2 regions of the Marinobacter salarius genome follow, and region 1 is predicted to be linked to the other one. Evidence: predicted binding sites of a transcription regulator. Region 1 holds the regulator's gene; the other holds the start of a gene.
The links. Region 1 encodes sigma-54, which starts transcription at its own class of promoters, with help from an activator protein. Its sites were predicted from a motif close to ANTGGCATNNANNTTGCTNT; they were not measured.
Positions count from the first base shown of each region.

Region 2: R1T46_RS02610 (ammonium transporter) is a predicted target of sigma-54. The motif match lies at 4,545-4,564, and genes of this name have one in related genera.

Region 1 covers NZ_CP136693.1:2,215,345-2,224,307, forward strand. Annotated here, with positions in the region: gene yjgA (ribosome biogenesis factor YjgA) at 1-396, opposite strand, end outside; gene mgtE (magnesium transporter) at 423-1,784, opposite strand; gene R1T46_RS10245 (HPr family phosphocarrier protein) at 1,897-2,166, opposite strand; gene rapZ (RNase adapter RapZ) at 2,174-3,055, opposite strand; gene ptsN (PTS IIA-like nitrogen regulatory protein PtsN) at 3,084-3,554, opposite strand; gene hpf (ribosome hibernation promoting factor) at 3,648-3,956, opposite strand; gene R1T46_RS10265 (RNA polymerase factor sigma-54) at 4,081-5,607, opposite strand; gene lptB (LPS export ABC transporter ATP-binding protein) at 5,760-6,485, opposite strand; gene lptA (lipopolysaccharide transport periplasmic protein LptA) at 6,463-7,008, opposite strand; gene lptC (LPS export ABC transporter periplasmic protein LptC) at 7,103-7,693, opposite strand; gene R1T46_RS10285 (KdsC family phosphatase) at 7,694-8,251, opposite strand; gene R1T46_RS10290 (KpsF/GutQ family sugar-phosphate isomerase) at 8,251-8,963, opposite strand, start outside.
Region 2 covers NZ_CP136693.1:552,142-561,104, forward strand. Annotated here, with positions in the region: gene R1T46_RS02580 (SDR family oxidoreductase) at 33-782, shown strand; gene R1T46_RS02585 (DUF6231 family protein) at 881-1,360, shown strand; gene R1T46_RS02590 (fructosamine kinase family protein) at 1,370-2,197, opposite strand; gene R1T46_RS02595 (YkvA family protein) at 2,233-2,652, shown strand; gene pomA (flagellar motor protein PomA) at 2,717-3,493, shown strand; gene R1T46_RS02605 (MotB family protein) at 3,496-4,413, shown strand; gene R1T46_RS02610 (ammonium transporter) at 4,637-5,845, shown strand; gene R1T46_RS02615 (circularly permuted type 2 ATP-grasp protein) at 6,060-7,493, shown strand; gene R1T46_RS02620 (alpha-E domain-containing protein) at 7,487-8,425, shown strand; gene R1T46_RS02625 (transglutaminase N-terminal domain-containing protein) at 8,422-8,963, shown strand, end outside.

The DNA of each region.
Region 1 (8,963 bases):
GGCTGTGGTGCAGTAGTTCAGAAATTCGCCGACGGCCGGGTCGCCTTCCTCAATCATCCGATCACGCCAGCGTTCCGCCAGGTGATGTCGGCGGGTGTGCTCTTCGCTTCCGGCATCAAATGCGTCGATGGCTCGAGTGAGCCCTTCCGGATCGTCTTCCTGGCGGATAATCTTGCCAATGTACTGCAGATGGCGGCGACGGGCTTCGTTCTGTCGAATGCGACGGGATTCCTCAATGGCCACCCGCAGGGTATCGCTGATGGGAAGGGTATTGAGCTGGTCGTTACTCAGATCGAGCATGCGCCTGCCGAGATCCTGCAACTGGTGCATTTCCCGCTTGAGTTGGGACTTGCTCGGGCCGAGGTATTCCGGGGCGTCGTCTTGGGAGTCGTTCATTTTGAGTCCGTGTTGTCGGATAACGGTTATCCGTAGAATATCGTCGCCAGACCAAGGAAGGCCATAAAGCCGACCACATCCGTGACCGTTGTCAGTATAACGCTACCGGCCAAGGCCGGATCAATGTTGCGGGACTTCAGGAACAGAGGCAGCACGGTGCCCACGAGGGCCGCGGCGATCAGGTTGATGATCAGAGCGGCGGCGATGATGGCGCCAATCATGATATCCCTGAACCAGAGGGTTGCCGCTGATGCAACCACCACAGCCCAGAGCAATCCGTTCAGGGCTCCCGCAATAAATTCGCGGTTTAGCAGCCAGCCCACGTTAGCGCCGCTGATCTGTCCCACGGCCATGCCACGGATCACCAGAGTCAGCGTCTGGCTGCCAGCGATGCCGCCCATGGAAGCCACGATAGGCATCAATACCGCCAAAGCCACCACTTTCTCGATGGTTGCCTCAAACAGGCCGATCACGGCGGAGGCGGTAAAGGCCGTGAGCAGATTGATGCCTAGCCACACCGCCCGACGCCGGGTGGTCTTCAGGATGGGAGCGAAGGTGTCTTCGTCCTCATCGAGGCCGGCCATGCTCATCAGTGAGTGATCGGCATCCTCACGGATTACGTCAACCACGTCATCGATGGTGATTCGGCCCAGGAGTCGACCTTCCTCACTGACTACGGGTGCTGAGATCAAGTCGTAACGTTCGAACAGGGTCGCCACCTTGGTGTCGGACAGGGTGACTGGTATCGCTTCAATGTCCGTGTCCATCACTTCCCGCACCGTTGCCGCTGGATTGGATACCAGCATTTTGGTGATTGGTAGCATGCCGATGAACTCGTCGCGTCGGCTGACCACGATAAGGCTGTCCGTCATCGGGGGCAGATTGCGATGACGACGCAGGTAGCGCAGAACCACGTCGATGCTGATGTCCGGACGCACCGTAATGGTGTCCGTGTTCATCAGGCCGCCGGCGGTGTCTTCCGGGTAGGAAAGTACTTCTTCGACGCGCTGACGGTCCTGCTCGTCCATGGTGTCCAGGACTTCCTGGATCACCGTGTCGGGCAATTGTTGCAGTAAGTCGGCCAGATCGTCCGACTCGAAATCCTCGATGATGTCAGCGAGTTCCTGAGCGTTTAGCTGGCTCAGGAAGTAACCTCGGATATCGTCGTTCAGATACTGGAGGACTTCACCTTCAAGCTGCTTGTCGACCAGGTTCCAGAGCAGGGCGCGCTGGCGGGGTGGTGATGATTCCAGCAGGTGGGCGATGTCACTGGGGCTCAGGCCGCCATTCAGGATGCGGGCGACCTGTTTCAGGGCGCCACTGTCCAGCGCTTCGCTCAGCGAGCGAAGACGTTGGCGCGCCTGGCTTTTTTCCAGAATATCGGTCATGGATCACCCACAGTCAGAAAACCCTCGTATTATAGCGGAGTTAGGCGACATAGGTGAGGAAGAGTTGTAGGTGAATGCCGTAGACGGGCACGTATGTCCAGTGTGGAGCTGGTTATTCGCCTTCCCCGAAGTAGTCATTGATCAGCGTAACCAATGCATCGACAGCGTCGGATTCATCCGGACCGTCCACAATCAGCTCTACCTCTGTCCCCTGGCTGGCGGCGAGCATCATTACCGGCATGATGCTTTTGGCGTCCACCTGTCTCCCTTTGCGGCTGATTTCAATACTGCTGTCGAACTCAGATGCCTTGGCAACCAGTTTGGCTGCCGCTCGGGCGTGGAGCCCGAGTTTGTTGATAATGGTAATGGGGCGGCGGATCATAGGCGGTTCAGCTGTTCCTGCTTTGCAGGTGGGGCAGCTCGGTGTGGCGAACCTGCACGTTGCTGTATTTGCCCGAGAAATAGCGGCCGAGCTGGTCGCAGATATAAACCGAACGATGTTGGCCACCGGTGCAGCCGATGGATATGGTCATATAGCTGCGGTTGCTGTCTGCAAACGATGGTAGCCAGTTTTCCAGGAATTGGGTCAGGTCTTCGACCATCTTACGGCTCAACGGCTCCTTTTCCAGGAAATCGATGACCGGCTGGTCGGTGCCCACGAACTGTCGAAGGCTGGTGTCCCAATAGGGGTTGGGCAGGCAGCGCACATCGAACACATAGTCCGAATCCAGTGGCACGCCGTGCTTGAACCCGAACGACTGGAACAGCAGCGCCAGTTCCTGGTGGCGCCTTCCCGCGACCCGTTGCTTCACCATATCCCGGAGCTCGTACATGGACAGCCCTGTGGTGTCGATGTAAAGGTCTGCCAGTTTTGACAGGGGCTCCAGAAGTTTCTTTTCGTTGCCAATGGCCTCCCGCAGGGAGGTTTTGTCATCACTCAGCGGGTGCTTCCGGCGGGTGGCATGGAAGCGCTGCAACAGAGACTGTTCATCGGCGTCGAGATAGATGACCTCGATGGTTACGCCGGTGTCCTGAAGGCTGCGGTAGATATCCTCGAAGTTGCTCAGCTCCCCGGAGAGGTTACGGGCGTCGATGCTGACCGCCATCTTTCCCAGCCGGCCAGGAGAATTCTGGTTGGTGGCTTCCTGCGTGAGAGGGAACAACAGGCCAATAGGCAGGTTGTCGATGCAGTAAAAGCCCAGGTCTTCCAGAACATGTAACGCGGTACTTTTCCCGGAACCTGATCGGCCGCTGACGATGATCAGTTTCATAGCCCGTTCACCTTGGATGTGGAGTTGTTCAGCTTGTTTCGGCTGTCATCCGGCGATAGAGAGAGCCTGCATCAGTGCACTGACGCAGCTGGTCGCAGAATGCACGTTCGTTGAACTTTTCGGCTAGCTGACTCAAAAGCTCAAGATGCTCGCTGGTGGCTTCCTTGGGGACAATCAAGGTGAAGACGAGATCCACCGGCTGGTTGTCGATAGCATCGAACGCAACGCCTTCTTCCAGGGTCAGCAAAACGCCGACCACGTGATCCAGCCCTTCCAGTCTGCAGTGGGGGATCGCGATGCCCTGTCCGATACCCGTGCTCCCCAGTCGCTCCCGTGCGACCAGGTTGGTGAATATCTGGGTGTCGCTGAGCAAAGAGTCGTGTTGCTGGATCTGCTCGGCAATGGTTTCCATAACCCGCTTTTTGCTGGAGGCAGGCACCCGGCAAAGGGTTAGCTCCGGCGCGAGAATGTTCTCGATAGTCAGGGATGTGTCGGTCATGAATCGACTGCAGTTCCGTAAAAAAAGGCTGCGGCACGTGTTGCATGGTTAGCCAGTGCCGCAGCTCGATTAACTGTCATGCAGGGGTGCGTCCTAGCGGGCGCCGTTCCCATGCATCCGGTCTACGTTCTTTTCCTTGTGCTTCAGGATCTGCCTGTCCAGCTTATCTACCAGTCCATCAATGGCAGCGTACATATCGCTGTTTTCGGCCTTTGCGTGAATCTCACCACCTATCACGTGAAGCGTAGCTTCCGCCATCTGGCGCACTTTTTCCACCTCAAGGGTAACCTGGCAATTGCTGATATGGTCGAAGTGCCGCTCAAGCTTTTCAAATTTGCCTGATACGTAATCTTTCAGTGCGGGAGTCAGTTCTACGTGATGGCCTGAAATATTGAGTTGCATAGGCTTCTCCTGTTTTCAGCTTACCGGCACCCGTTAGGATGCCGGCTGTGTGCCACAGCGTTATGCTGCAGGCGGTATATTTTCAGGAAAGGGCTCTCCCCGTGAGGCGGGGAACAGACGCTTTCTACACCAGTCGCTTTCGCTCGTTGGATGGAGGAATGTGCATTGCCTCGCGATACTTGGCCACGGTTCGTCTAGCCACTTTGATACCCTGGTCTCCTAGCATGGCTGCAATTTTACTATCGCTCAATGGCTTTTTCGGAGTTTCCGTTGCAATCAGCTTTTTGATCATCGCGCGGATTGCCGTGGATGAGCACTCTCCACCCTCGTCGGTACTGACATGGCTTGAGAAAAAATACTTAAGCTCAAATATGCCTCGCGGTGTGTGCATGTATTTCTGGGTGGTGACGCGTGAAATGGTCGACTCATGCATTTCCACCGCCTGGGCAATATCAGAAAGAATCAATGGTTTCATGGCTTCCTCGCCATGATCCAGGAATCCCTGCTGGTGCTCGACAATACGGGTGGCCACCTTGAGCAGGGTTTCGTTACGGCTTTGCAGGCTCTTGATGAACCACTTTGCCTCCTGCAACTGGTCCCGCAGGTACGTGTTGTCGGCACTGCTGTCCGCCCGCTTTATAAGAGAAGCATAGCTTGCATTCACACGAATGCGCGGTGCAATTTCAGGATTCAGTTCCACGCGCCAGCGCTCATTGTGTTTGCGCACGATCACATCGGGAATGACGTAGTCCGGCTCGGCCTGGTCCAGAGTGTCGCCAGGGCGCGGATTCAGTCCGGTAATAAGGGCCAGCACATCCCGTAGCTGTTCTTCCTTCAGGCGGCTGCGACGTAACAGTTGGGCGTAATCACGGTTACCCAGCAGGTTTATGTAGTGGGTAATCACCAGTCGGGCCTGAGCCAGCCAGGGTGTTTCCGGGGGCAGCTGATTCAGCTGGATCAGCAGGCATTCCTGCAGATTACGGGCGAACACGCCGGGTGGATCGAAGTGCTGCAGGCGATGAAGAACGGCTTCCACTTCGTCCAGTTCCAGCGGGTCTTCATCGGATTCGTCCACCATGCCTGAGTGAATTTCCTCAAGCGGAGACGTCAGGTAGCCGTGGTTATCAACCGCATCCATCAGGGCGTGGGCAATGGCCTGATCCCGCTCGCTCATGGGCGTCAGGTTCAACTGCCATTCCAGGTGGTCCTGAAGCGTTTCAGTGGGGGAGTTGCGGGTTTCGAAGTCGTTGTCGTTTTCGTCGTCGTTACGGGCCGCTGAAGCTGGAGCGGACTGGTAAATGTCATCCCAGGCGGTGTCGACGGGAAGGTCATCAGGAATGGTGTCGGGGCTATCCGTTTCTGATGACCAGTCAGGTCCGTTTTCGGATTCGTCCCAGTCCGTTGCGGTGTCGGAGGTGGTGTTGGATTCCTCGGTTGACGCTGTTTCAGAGGACTCGTTGTCATTGTCCGTGGATTCCGGACTCTGGTTGTCGTCGTCTTCCGAGGTTTCCAGCATTGGGTTGGATTCCAATGCCTGCTGGATTTCCTGCTGAAGGTCCAGGGTGGAGAGCTGCAGAAGCCTGATAGCCTGTTGCAGCTGGGGCGTCATGGTCAGGCTTTGGCCCAGCTTTAACTGTAATGAGGCTTTCATAACCATGGTTCAGGATCCGTCACTCGGTCTCTCTCTTCCGTCACTCAGGCTCTCTCTTTACGTCACTCGGGCGCTCTCTGGAGCCGGGGTTGCATAAAAACTCTTTGTATGCTGGCTACTTGCCGCACCAAGCAAGTTCTTTGCCGAGTGTACTACAGGCGAAACTCGTTGCCCAGATACACTTCCTTGACCTGCTGGTTGGCCAGTATATCGTCCGAGTTGCCAGAGGCAATGATATGGCCGCCACTGACAATGTAGGCATTCTCGCAGATATCGAGGGTTTCCCGCACGTTGTGGTCGGTGATCAGTACGCCGATGCCCTTGTCCCGCAGGTGCCGGATGATCTGCTTGATGTCGCTCACTGAGATGGGATCGACCCCAGCGAAGGGCTCGTCCAGCAGGATGAATGCCGGCTCCATCGCCAGTGCGCGGGCAATCTCCACCCGTCGTCGCTCGCCACCTGACAGGGCCATGCCGACGCTATCGCGGATGTGGGTGATGTGAAACTCTTCAAGCAGTTCCTCCAGCTTAGCCTCCCGGTCCGCGCGCTTGAGTTTGCTGCGGGTTTCCAGGATGGCCAGTATGTTGTCGCGCACGGTGAGCTTGCGGAACACCGATGCTTCCTGGGGCAGGTACCCGATTCCCTTTCGGGCACGGCCGTGCATGGGCAGGGGCGTTATGTCCTGATTGTCGATGGTGATTCGACCGTTGTCGGCGGGAACCAGGCCAACAATCATGTAGAAACACGTCGTTTTGCCCGCGCCATTGGGTCCAAGAAGGCCGACTATCTCGCCGCTGCGAATTTCCAGGGAAACGTCGATGACGACCTTCTTCTGCTTGTAGCTTTTTGCCAGGTTACTGGCCCTGAGAACTGCCATCGGTATCCTGTTCGCCGGAGTTGTTGTCTGGATTGTTGTCTGGATTGTTGTCTGGATTGTTGTCGGGATTGCCGCGTGGCTGTATCACCATCTCGACCCGACCGCTGCCATCGCCCTGATCGGCGGAGCCTTCCGCCGTCACAACACGTTCGGCGCTATCATAGTGAATGATATTGCCGCGGAACAGGTTGCCGCCCTGTTCGATAACGGCTTCGCGTTTAAACGTGACCCGATTGTCCGAGGCGGACCAGGTGATCGTCAGGGCGCGGGCGTCGGTTTCGCCCTGGCCTTCCATTGCCGGCTGGCGGTAGCGTGCCGGGGTACCGGTGGCTTCAATGCGGCTGACGCCATTTTCGTCCCGGTGGAGCACAACCTTGTCCGCCACGAGGTTGGCGTCGCCCTGGCTCATTTCAACCGAACCGGTATAGGTTGCAATGCCCTGACCTTCGTCGAGCCGCGCGTTGTCGGCGTTGACCGTGATGGGTTGATCGGACTCCAGATCAAAGGCCGCGGCGAATGGCATGCCAACGGTAAGTGTCAGTGCCAGAACAATCGCTGAGAGTACCGGGCGCGAAGCAACCGATTGGTGTCCCTTGCGGTGAGGGTGGGGCATGAATTTACTTGCCGGGCTCATAGCGTCCTTCCACTTGAGAGTCGAGTTCGAGGATTCGGTCATCAATCCAGGCCTTCATGCCGGTTGCGCGGGTCAGGCTGAACGAATCGGTCAGTTTCACCGGAGCGTCTGTGTAAACAGTACGCTCTGCGTTATCCAGTGTCAGCGTCGACGTGGTTAATGTCAGTGGGCGCCCACCTTGGGCTTGCTGGGACACCCGAACATCCCCGGTCAGGTGGACCAGGTCGTCAGCTTCCATGAACTGGCCTTTGTTGGCCTGGACTTGCCAGGGTGCGTCACCGGGTTCGCCGTAAAGCGTCGCATTCGGCGATTCCATGATGGTCTCGCTGCGGGCCTCGAATTGCTCAATACGCGGGCTTTCGAACTGTGCGGTAAGCTGCCCGGTCTCATCGAAAGAGAGGTAGCGACCATTTACCACGAAACCGTCTGGCTCCGATTCTCCTCTCAGCGCGGCGGCATCCACCGGCTCTGATGACTCGTCACTTTGCCAGAGCAGGAAAAACAGTGCCACTATCGTGAGGGCCAGCCCCAGGGTTCGTACCCAAGGCCGTGCATAGAGGGCTTGGGCGGCCATTCAGTCCTGCTCCAGGTAGGGTTGCAGGCTGGCATTGAGTTGCCCGCAGGCACAGAGCAGCAGTTCACAGGCTTCACGGACTGCGCCGCTGCCCCCCGCGGCCGACGTGCAAAAATCCGCGTGCTGGCGCACCAGCCAGTGGCCATTGGGTACCGTTATGCCTAGCCCGGCATAGCGGATCGCGGGCAGGTCCGGAAGGTCGTCGCCCATGTAGGCAATCTGGTGTGGCGCGATCTCCAGCCGTCCCGCCAGTTCCCGCAGGGCGACTTTCTTGTCCTCACGGCCCTGCATCAGGTGCGGGATGCCGAGGTCGTTCATGCGTTTTTCCGTCAGCGGCGAACGTCGTCCGGTAATGACAGCAACGTTGATGCCGGCAGCCATAACCTGTTTGATGCCCAGGCCGTCGAGAATGTTGAAGCCTTTGATCTCGTCGCCCGAGGCGCTGAACAGCAGAGTGCCGTCGGTCATGATGCCGTCCACATCCAGGGCCAGGAGGCGAATGGCAGCGGCTTTCTCGATCAGGTCCGCTGGCCATTGAGGGCGCAGAGTGTCGGCCATCAGATCACTCCCGCCCGCAATAGGTCGTGCATGTTGATAGCGCCAGTCAGTTTGCCGTCGCGATTGATGACGGGCAGGGCGTTGATCTTCAGCTCTTCCATCATGTTCAGTGCCTCGGCGGCCAACTGGTCATCGTGGATCACACGCCCGTTGCGGGTCATGACCTCGGCAATCGGCGTGTTGTGAATGTCCACGGAGCGATCCAGGGTGCGGCGCAAGTCGCCGTCTGTGAACACGCCGACCAGGTCTCCCCCGGTATTGATGACCGTCGTCATACCCAGGCCCTTGCGGGAAATCTCCAGCAGGGCGCCGCTGAGGGTGGTGCCTTCCTGCACGCGGGGGATCCGGTCCCCGGTGTGCATAATATCGGTGACACGCAGCAGCAACCTGCGGCCCAGGCTGCCGCCGGGGTGTGAAAGCGCAAAGTCCTCTGTGCTGAACCCACGGGCTTCAAGCAGCGCCACGGCCAGGGCATCGCCCATCACCAGAGTGGCCGTGGTGCTTGAGGTGGGGGCCAGTCCAAGGGGGCAGGCTTCCTGGGCAACGCTGATATCCAGGTTGGCAACGGCCTCCCGGGCCAGGATGGAGTTCCCATTGCCCGTCATGCTGATCAGCGGGGCTCCCATGCGCTTGATTAACGGTAAAATAGTCAACACTTCGCTGGTGTTACCGCTGTTGGAAATGCCCAGGACCACGTCCTGACTGGTGATCA
Region 2 (8,963 bases), 1.7 Mb from region 1:
ACATCACTTTCACACGAGTAAGGAGTCAAACCATGAGCAATACCAACGACCCAATCAATAGCAAAGTCGTGATTATCACCGGCGCCAGCAGTGGCCTGGGTGAGGCAACTGCCCGCCGCCTGGCAGCGCGAGGAGCCCGGCTGGTGCTTGCAGCCCGTCGCGAAGACCGCCTGTCCAAACTGGCAGAAGACCTGAAAGCCGAGGGTGCTGAAGTCACCTGGAAGGTTACCGATGTGACTGACCGAAACCAGGTGGAGTCACTGGCTGCCACCGCGAAAGAAACCTTCGGCCGGATCGACGTACTGATCAACAACGCCGGCCTGATGCCACTGGCACCGCTGGACGCTTTGAAGGTTGATGAGTGGGACCAGATGGTGGACGTCAACATTAAAGGCGTGATGTATGGCATCGCGGCTGTGCTGCCGACCATGCGGGAGCAACACAGCGGGCATGTGATCAACCTGTCGTCCGTTGCCGGACACAAACTGTTCCCCGGCGCCGCTGTGTACTGTGCCACGAAATACGCGGTGAAGGCGCTGTCTGAAGGCTTGCGCATGGAAGCCGGCGACGAGATCCGCAGCACCAATATCTCACCGGGCGCCATCGACACCGAGCTGACCAGCACCATCACTGACCCGAACGCCAAACAGGCAGCGGATGAACTCTACAAGGTGGCGATTGATTCCGATGCAGTGGCGCGGGCCATCGTCTATGCCATCGAACAGCCTGCGGACGTGGATATCAACGAAATTATCCTGCGGCCAACGGCTCAGGAGCTCTAAGGCTGTTGCTTGCTGAACGCTGTCGGCGTGCATCTGGTTGATGCCGCCGACAGGCGGGTGTGATACTGGTTGTTCCATTCCAGACGGACACACCAAACATGACCACTGTGCAGCAGGCCCTGGCCCGCATTATCGATACCTGCCAACCGGCCACACTGGTGGTTTGCGGCGAGATCGCTGGTGAGGTTGGGGATCACTGGTGCCGGCACCACAGCGAGTCGGCCATGACCACCCTGGATACCAGCGCCCCCAACGATGCCTTCCCTCTGCCCGAGACCCAGGACCTGGCCCTGGTGACCAACACGCTCGAACACCTGAACCACGACGAGGGCCAAGTACTGCTGGGCCAATTGCGCAACTACGGCACCCACCAGATTGCCGTTGTGGTGAAAGACTGCCCCGGTTGGTCGTTTACGGATTTCATCGGGCTGGGATTCCGCCGGCAGGCTGAGCTTGGTGACGAAGACAGCCCTCTCACGCTCTACACCTACAACATCGACAGCTACAACCACAAACGCGTCTGGAACAATCCCGACAACTGGGCCAATCCGGAAATGTGGGACAAGGCCTGGTGGTAGCTGCCACGCTTACAGCGAGGCCACCACATCCAGGTTGTGGCGACAGGCGCTCAGATAGGATGCCCCAAAAAGGTTGTAGTGATTGAGGGTGTGGTACAGGTTGTAGATGGCCCGCTTGGTGTTATAGACATCCGTTCTGGGGTAGCCCCGGTCATAGGCACGATAAAAAGCCGAGGAGAAGCCACCAAACAGCTCTGTCATGGCAATGTCCGCCTCCCGGTCACCGTAATACACCGCCGGATCAATGAGCCAGGGCCCGACGCTGTCGAACAGGACATTCCCGGACCATAGGTCGCCGTGGAGCAGGCTTGGGTGTTCGCAATGCTCATTCAGAAACCCGGCGAGCGTGTCGCCCTGACGCTCAAGCACCGTTTCAAACTCTTTCCGGACATGGTCATTGCCGACCATGCCTACCTGCACACCCAGTCGATCTCTCAGGAAAAACGCACCCCAATCGTCCGTCAGGCGGTTCTTCTGGGGTGACATCCCAATCATGTTGTCGGCGTCGAATCCGTACTCGGGCTGACGTACCGCATGCATTTGCGCCAAGCCTTCGCCAAGCGCGGCCATGGCTTCCTCGCTCGCCGGGCCGGGGTGGATCTTCGGAATCACCAGTTCGTGGGCTGAGACAGCTTTCACCTCCGGCACATGCACTCTGCTGACACCAGCCGCCTTGAGAGTGTCTGCCAAAACCTCAAGGCCGCGGGCTTCGCACAACAACGCATCGGGAAAGGACGAAGGATTCTGTTTCACGTAATCGGTCATGCCACCAGTATAACCATGATCGGAAATCGCCTCGCAAACATCCTTGGCTTTGTCACAGGCTTCATGGATCATGGAGCTGCAAGGCCATCCCACACAGGAATAGCCCGATGACAGGTTTTAGCAAGCGCACGGCAAACGAACAGTTGAATCAAGAGGCGGACAAGGTTCACCGCAGAGATGTGGGCGCCCTGCTCGACCGCCAGCAGGCCATCGAGGACAAAGTCAGGAACAGTGGCAAACTGAGCCGGTTCAGCACCGATATCCGGCTGATGTTTTCCATGCTCAGGGACTACTGGCAGGGCAACTATCGCGAAGTACCCTGGAAAAGCATTGCGGCGATCGCCGGTGCCCTTGTTTACGTGCTCAATCCCCTGGATTTGATTCCGGACCTGCTGCTGGGATTCGGCCTGCTGGACGACGCCGGTGTGGTGGCCGCATGCCTGGCCCTGGTGGAATCCGACCTGCTTCGTTACGCAGCGTGGAAAGATCTTAAAATAGAAACACAAACGCTTACGGATAGCGATTGATTCAATAGTGGACTACCGTTAATCTTCGAAAGCCCTCTGAATCACAAAACCCTTTGGAGCTAATGTGGATTTTGCCACCCTGATCGGCCTTGTTGGGGCCATCCTGCTTATAGCCTCAGCCGTCATTCTTGGCGTGTCGCCGGATGTTTTTATCAATCCCCCCTCCATACTGATTGTGGTCGGTGGCACCATGCTGGTTGTGCTGGCGAAATTCAGCTTCAACCAGTTTTTCAGCGCCTTCAAAGTGGCCGCTCGAGCGTTCAAATTCCGCTTGCCGGACACCCGTGAAAGCATTGATGAACTGATTGAAGTAGCCAATGTTGCCCGCAAGCAAGGCATGCTCGGCCTGGAAGAGCGCGAAGTTGGCTCGCCGTTTCTCGGCCAGGGAATACAGATGCTGGTCGATGGCCAGGATGCTGAAACCATCAAACACCTGCTGTCCAAGGAGCGCCTACTGACGCTGGATCACAACCGGTCTGGCGCAAAAGTCTTTACGGCAATGGCCGATGTGGCCCCTGCCATGGGGATGATCGGAACCCTGATCGGGCTGGTGCAGATGCTGTCCAACATGGAAGACCCGAAATCCATCGGTCCTGCCATGGCGGTTGCCCTGCTAACCACACTCTACGGCGCAATGATTGCCACCATGATCGCCACCCCCATCGCGGACAAACTCTCGCTGCGAATGACTGAGGAAGCGCGTCTGCAATCGCTCTATATTGATGCGCTGGTTGCTATCAAGGAAGGCACCAATCCGCGGATTATCGAACAGATGCTGTCGAGTTACCTGACCCCGAAAGAACGTGAGAAAAACTCAGAAGCCGAGACCGCAGGCGTTTAGCCATGGACGAATTACCAGAAGAGGAAAAAGCGGGCATTCCCGCCTGGGTAGTGACATTCGCGGACCTGATGTCGCTGCTGATGTGCTTTTTCGTCCTGCTGTTGTCGTTCTCCGAGATCGACGCACAGAAGTTCAAACAGATCGCTGGTGAACTGTCGAAAGCGTTTGGTGTGCAGCGCGAGGTGCCCGTCCTTGAGGTACCCATGGGCACCAGCCCGATTTTCGATCAGTTTTCTCCGGCACCGCCCGAGCCCACCGTCGTCAACGAAGTCAAACAGACAACCACCGACGAGCAGCCCGAACTGGAAACCCTGAAAAGCCCTACGGATGTGGCTGTGGAATCCGCCATCCAGGAAGAGCTCGAGAAGACCCTGGAGCAGGTTCGATCGGTTCTTGAGACAGCCATCGAAGACGGCCGGGTCAACCTCACCCAGGATCATCACAGAATCATTGTTCGCGTTGAGGAGAAGGGGGCGTTTCCCTCCGGTTCGGCGGACCTGACCTGGGAGTTTGAAGGTCTGTTGCTGGAAATGGCCGACATACTGGTGGAGATCCCCGGCAAGTTGACCATTGAAAGCCACACCGACGATGTTCCCATCCGCACGCAGCGGTTCTACAGCAACTGGGATCTATCCGCCGCCCGGGCGGCAGCGGTTGCCAATGCGCTACTCGCCGAGGGTAAGCTGAAGCCTGCCCGGCTGGCGGTCACCGGTCTCGCTTATACCGAGCCACGGGTACCAAACACCTCTTCGGAGAACCGCGCCAAAAATCGCCGGGTGGAAATCATTATCGATCTGTCCGGGCCGATCGAGGAACAGGAGATGCGGCTAAGGGAACTCATGACCCCCAAAGCCGATGTGTCTGCTGCACCGGATTCCCCCAGTTCCGACGACTCCAACCAGGACGAATTACTGTGGTAGGCGGCCATATTGGTGCACTACCCCCATTAATGCACCATTAAAGAGCGAAAACACCTCACCTTCAGCTCAAACCCGCCCAACTTCAGAGCAGAAAATCACCTAATCGACTCTCCGGCCTAAATTTGCCTCAAAATGGAACACTCCTTGCTTGGCATGCACGCTATCAATGCACAACCCGCCCGTGACAGGTGGATAAAACCAAAAAATCAGGAGCAACCAACCCGTGGATATCACGAGTGCAGTACATACCCTGACCGAAAGCGCCAACACACTGTTCATTCTGATCGGTGCCATCATGGTACTGGCCATGCATGCTGGCTTCGCCTTCCTGGAAGTCGGCACCGTGCGCCACAAGAACCAGGTGAATGCCCTGGTAAAAATCATGACTGACTTCGGCATCTCCGCCGTGGCCTATTTTTTCATTGGCTACTACATCGCCTACGGCAGCCACTTTATGGCCGGCGCTTCAGAGCTGACGGCCGCGAATGGCTATGACCTGGTCAAGTTCTTCTTCCTGATGACCTTCGCCGCCGCCATTCCCGCCATCGTCTCCGGCGGTATCGCCGAGCGTGCAAAGTTCTATCCCATGCTTATCGCCTCAGGGCTGATCGTGGCGTTTGTATATCCCTTCTTCGAGGGCATGATCTGGAACGGCAACTACGGCTTCCAGGCCTGGCTGGAGAACCAGTTTGGTGCAGCCTTCCACGACTTTGCCGGCTCGGTCGTGGTGCACGCCGTGGGCGGCTGGATCGCCCTGGCCGCCGTGCTCCTGCTGGGCGCACGTAAAGGCCGTTACCGCAATGGCCGCGTGGTGGCGTTTGCCCCCTCCAACATTCCATTCCTGGCGCTGGGCGCCTGGATTCTCACCGTCGGCTGGTTCGGCTTTAACGTGATGTCCGCCCAGACCCTGGATGGCATCAGCGGCCTGGTGGCGGTGAACAGCCTCATGGCCATGGTGGGTGGCGTTTTGGTGGCCATGCTGGTCGGCCGCAAGGACCCGGGCTTCATCCACAACGGACCGCTCGCCGGCCTGGTGGCGGTGTGCGCCGGTTCGGACCTGATGCACCCGGTCGGTGCGCTGATTACCGGTGGCATCGCCGGCGCCATCTTCGTGTACATGTTTGAGTGGGCCCAGGACAAGATTGAGCGCCTGGACGATGTACTGGGTGTATGGCCCCTGCACGGTGTGTGCGGTGTATGGGGTGCCATTGCCGCCGGCATCTTTGGCCAGGAAGCGTTCGGGGGCCTGGGCGGGGTCAGCCTGATGTCGCAGATCATCGGTGCGGTTGCCGGTGTTGTGGTGGCTTTTGTCGGCGGCCTGATCGTCTACGGCATTGTTAACGCCATCTCCGGCCTGCGTCTCACAGAAGAAGAGGAATTCAACGGTGCGGATGTCAGTATTCACCGCATTGGCGCTACGTCCCTGGAATAACCCTTGCCCGCCAGCCGCCTTTCCCGGCGGCTGGCAATGCTTTTTATTGACACTTCCCTCCGTCTGGCCTTTTCTTAAATAACCCGTTCCGGTGATAAACCCACGGTTTGCCGCCAGAGTGGCCTGCCTTTTGCTGTTCCTTTACATCATGGGAATGGCTGAATACCGACCGCCCACATCCGGTGGACGGCGTGTTCAGGAGAGGGTCATGGTTATGTTGATACAAACCCCACCCGAGGGTATCTACGACGAACTGTTCGACCAGAATAATCGGGTACGACCCAGCTGCAGGATGCTGGAGGACTGGCTGATCCGATCCGACGAAGCCCTGTTGGCCGAGAAGCGCCGCGAGGCAGACGTGCTGTTCCAACGCCTGGGCATCACCTTTAATGTCTATGGCGAAGACCAGGGGGCCGAACGGCTTATCCCGTTTGATCTGATCCCACGAGTAATCTCCGCCAGCGACTGGCAACGTCTGCAAGCTGGTTTGCGCCAGCGGGTGCAGGCGTTGAACCGCTTCCTGTTCGATATCTATCACGAGTTCGAGATTATTCGCGCCGGTGTCATCAGTGCTGAACAGGTATTCGCCAACCCCCAGTACCAGCCCGGCATGCAAAACCTCAAGCTGCCACGTAATCTGTATTCCCACATAGCCGGCATCGATTTGATCCGCCACAACGACGGCGATTTCTACGTGCTGGAAGACAATCTCCGCTGCCCCAGCGGTGTCTCCTACATGCTGGAAAACCGGCGCATGATGATGCGCCTGTTTCCAGAACTGTTTGCCAAGGCCCCGGTAGCACCGGTTGAACATTACCCGGCCCTGTTGGGCGAAACACTGCGCGCAGCGTCGCTAAATCCCAACCCTACCGTAGTCGTGCTAACCCCCGGCCGTTTCAACAGTGCCTATTTTGAACACGCCTTCCTGGCCCGGCAGATGGGTATCGAACTGGTGGAAGGGGCGGACCTGTTTGTACGGCGCAATAAGGTCTACATGAAGACCACCGTCGGCCCCCAGCAGGTGGACGTGATTTACCGGCGGGTCGACGACGACTTCCTCGATCCGCTGGCTGGCAACCCGGATTCCATGCTGGGTGTACCCGGGCTCTATGCAGCCTACCGCACCGGCAATGTGGTGCTTGCCAACGCCATGGGCACCGGCGTCGCCGACGACAAGGCCATTTACCCCTTCGTACCCGAGATGATCCGTTTCTACCTGGGTGAAGAACCGATCCTGAAAAATGTCCCCACCTGGCAGGGCCGCAAGCCAAAAGACCTCAAGTACATCCTCGACAACCTGCCGGACCTGGTGGTCAAGGAAACCCAGGGCGCTGGTGGCTACGGCATGCTGATCGGCCCCAAGGCCAGCAAAAAAGAGCTGAGCCATTTCCGCTCGCTGTTGCGGGCCAGGCCAGACAACTACATTGCCCAGCCCACACTGAGCCTGTCTACCTGCCCGACGTTTGTAAACGAAGGCGTAGCGCCCCGACACCTCGACCTGCGGCCTTTTGTGCTTTCGGGCAAGAAAGTGCAGATGGTACCTGGTGGATTGACCAGGGTGGCCCTGAAAGAGGGTTCACTGGTGGTGAATTCATCCCAGGGCGGTGGCACCAAGGACACCTGGGTACTGGAGGGCGAGGAATGCTGAGCCGAGCTGCATCAAGTCTGTTCTGGATGGCCCGCTATCTTGAGCGGGCGGAAACCCAGGCCCGTCTGCTGGACGTCAGCCTCACCATGGCGTTGATCGACGTTCCCGAAGACCGCGAGGAACAGCTATCCGTGCCATTGCTGGTGACCGGTAGCCGCGAAACCTTTCACGAGCTCTACCCGGAAATCACCCCCCAGAACCTGATTGATTTCCTTCTCCTGGACGACCGCCACCCTGCCAGTGTGTTCAGTGTGATCCGCAGCGCCCGGGATAACGCCCTGCACGTGCGAGGCAATCTCTCCGCAGATGTCTGGGAGAGCATTAACCTGGCCTGGATGGAGCTGAAGGAACTACGCCATAAAGGGGTGACCGAATCCAACGCCAGCCGGGTGTTTGACTGGACCCGCGAACGCTCAAACGTGTTCCGTGGTGCGGCCTATGGCACCCTGCTGCGCAATGACGCCTTCCATTTCCTGCTCCTGGGTACGTTTATCGAGCGTGCAGACGCCACCGCCCGCGTGCTGAACATCCGCCACCACATGGCCACCAAATCCCTGGAAGGACACCCCACCCAGTCGTTCTTCGAATGGACGGCGCTGCTGCACTCGTTGGCCGCCTTTGAGGCCTACCAGAACACCTATGGCCACAATATCGAACCGATGAATGTGGCCGAACTTCTGATTCTCAAACCGGATGTTCCCCGTTCGCTCCACGCCTGCCTGGAGGAAATCGCGGATCTTCTGGAGCAGATCGAAAGCGGCGAGGCCCGCCGGGCCCGGCGCCTGGCCACAAGCCTGTATGCCAACATCCGCTACGGCGACCGCGAGTACATTGCCGAGCGCGGCCTGAATGAGTATCTGACCGACTTCCTGCAACGCATTCAACGTATCGCCGGCCAGATCCAGAAAGACTACATGGGGTGGAAACAATGAAGCTGAATATCCGCCATGACACCACCTATAGCTACGACGAACCCATGCACAAAGGCATCCAGTATCTACGCCTGACACCCCGTAACACACCCCAGCAGAAGATACTGGAGTGGCACCTGAGTGCCCCCGGCGAAACCAGCCAGATGACAGACGGCTTCGGCAATATTGTTACCGTCATGACCATGGACAAAGCGACCAGGGAGATCACCCTGACGGCGGAGGGCGTGGTTGATCTCACGGGCAAACCATTAACCAAGGACGACTCACCGTTTCCGCCCGAGGTGTTCCTGCGCCACACTCCGTTAACCGACGCCGACAAAGCCATCAAGGCCTTCGCAAGCCAGTTCTCCGCCAACAAGCGCAGCCTGGTGCGAATGATGAACCGTATCCTCGAGCACATCGAATTCACGCCCGGCGTCACCACGGTGACCCACACCGCCGCCGAAGCCTTTCAGCAGAAGGCGGGTGTGTGCCAGGACCATACCCATGTATTCATCTCCTGCTGCCGCCACATTGGGGTGCCGGTGCGGTATGTCAG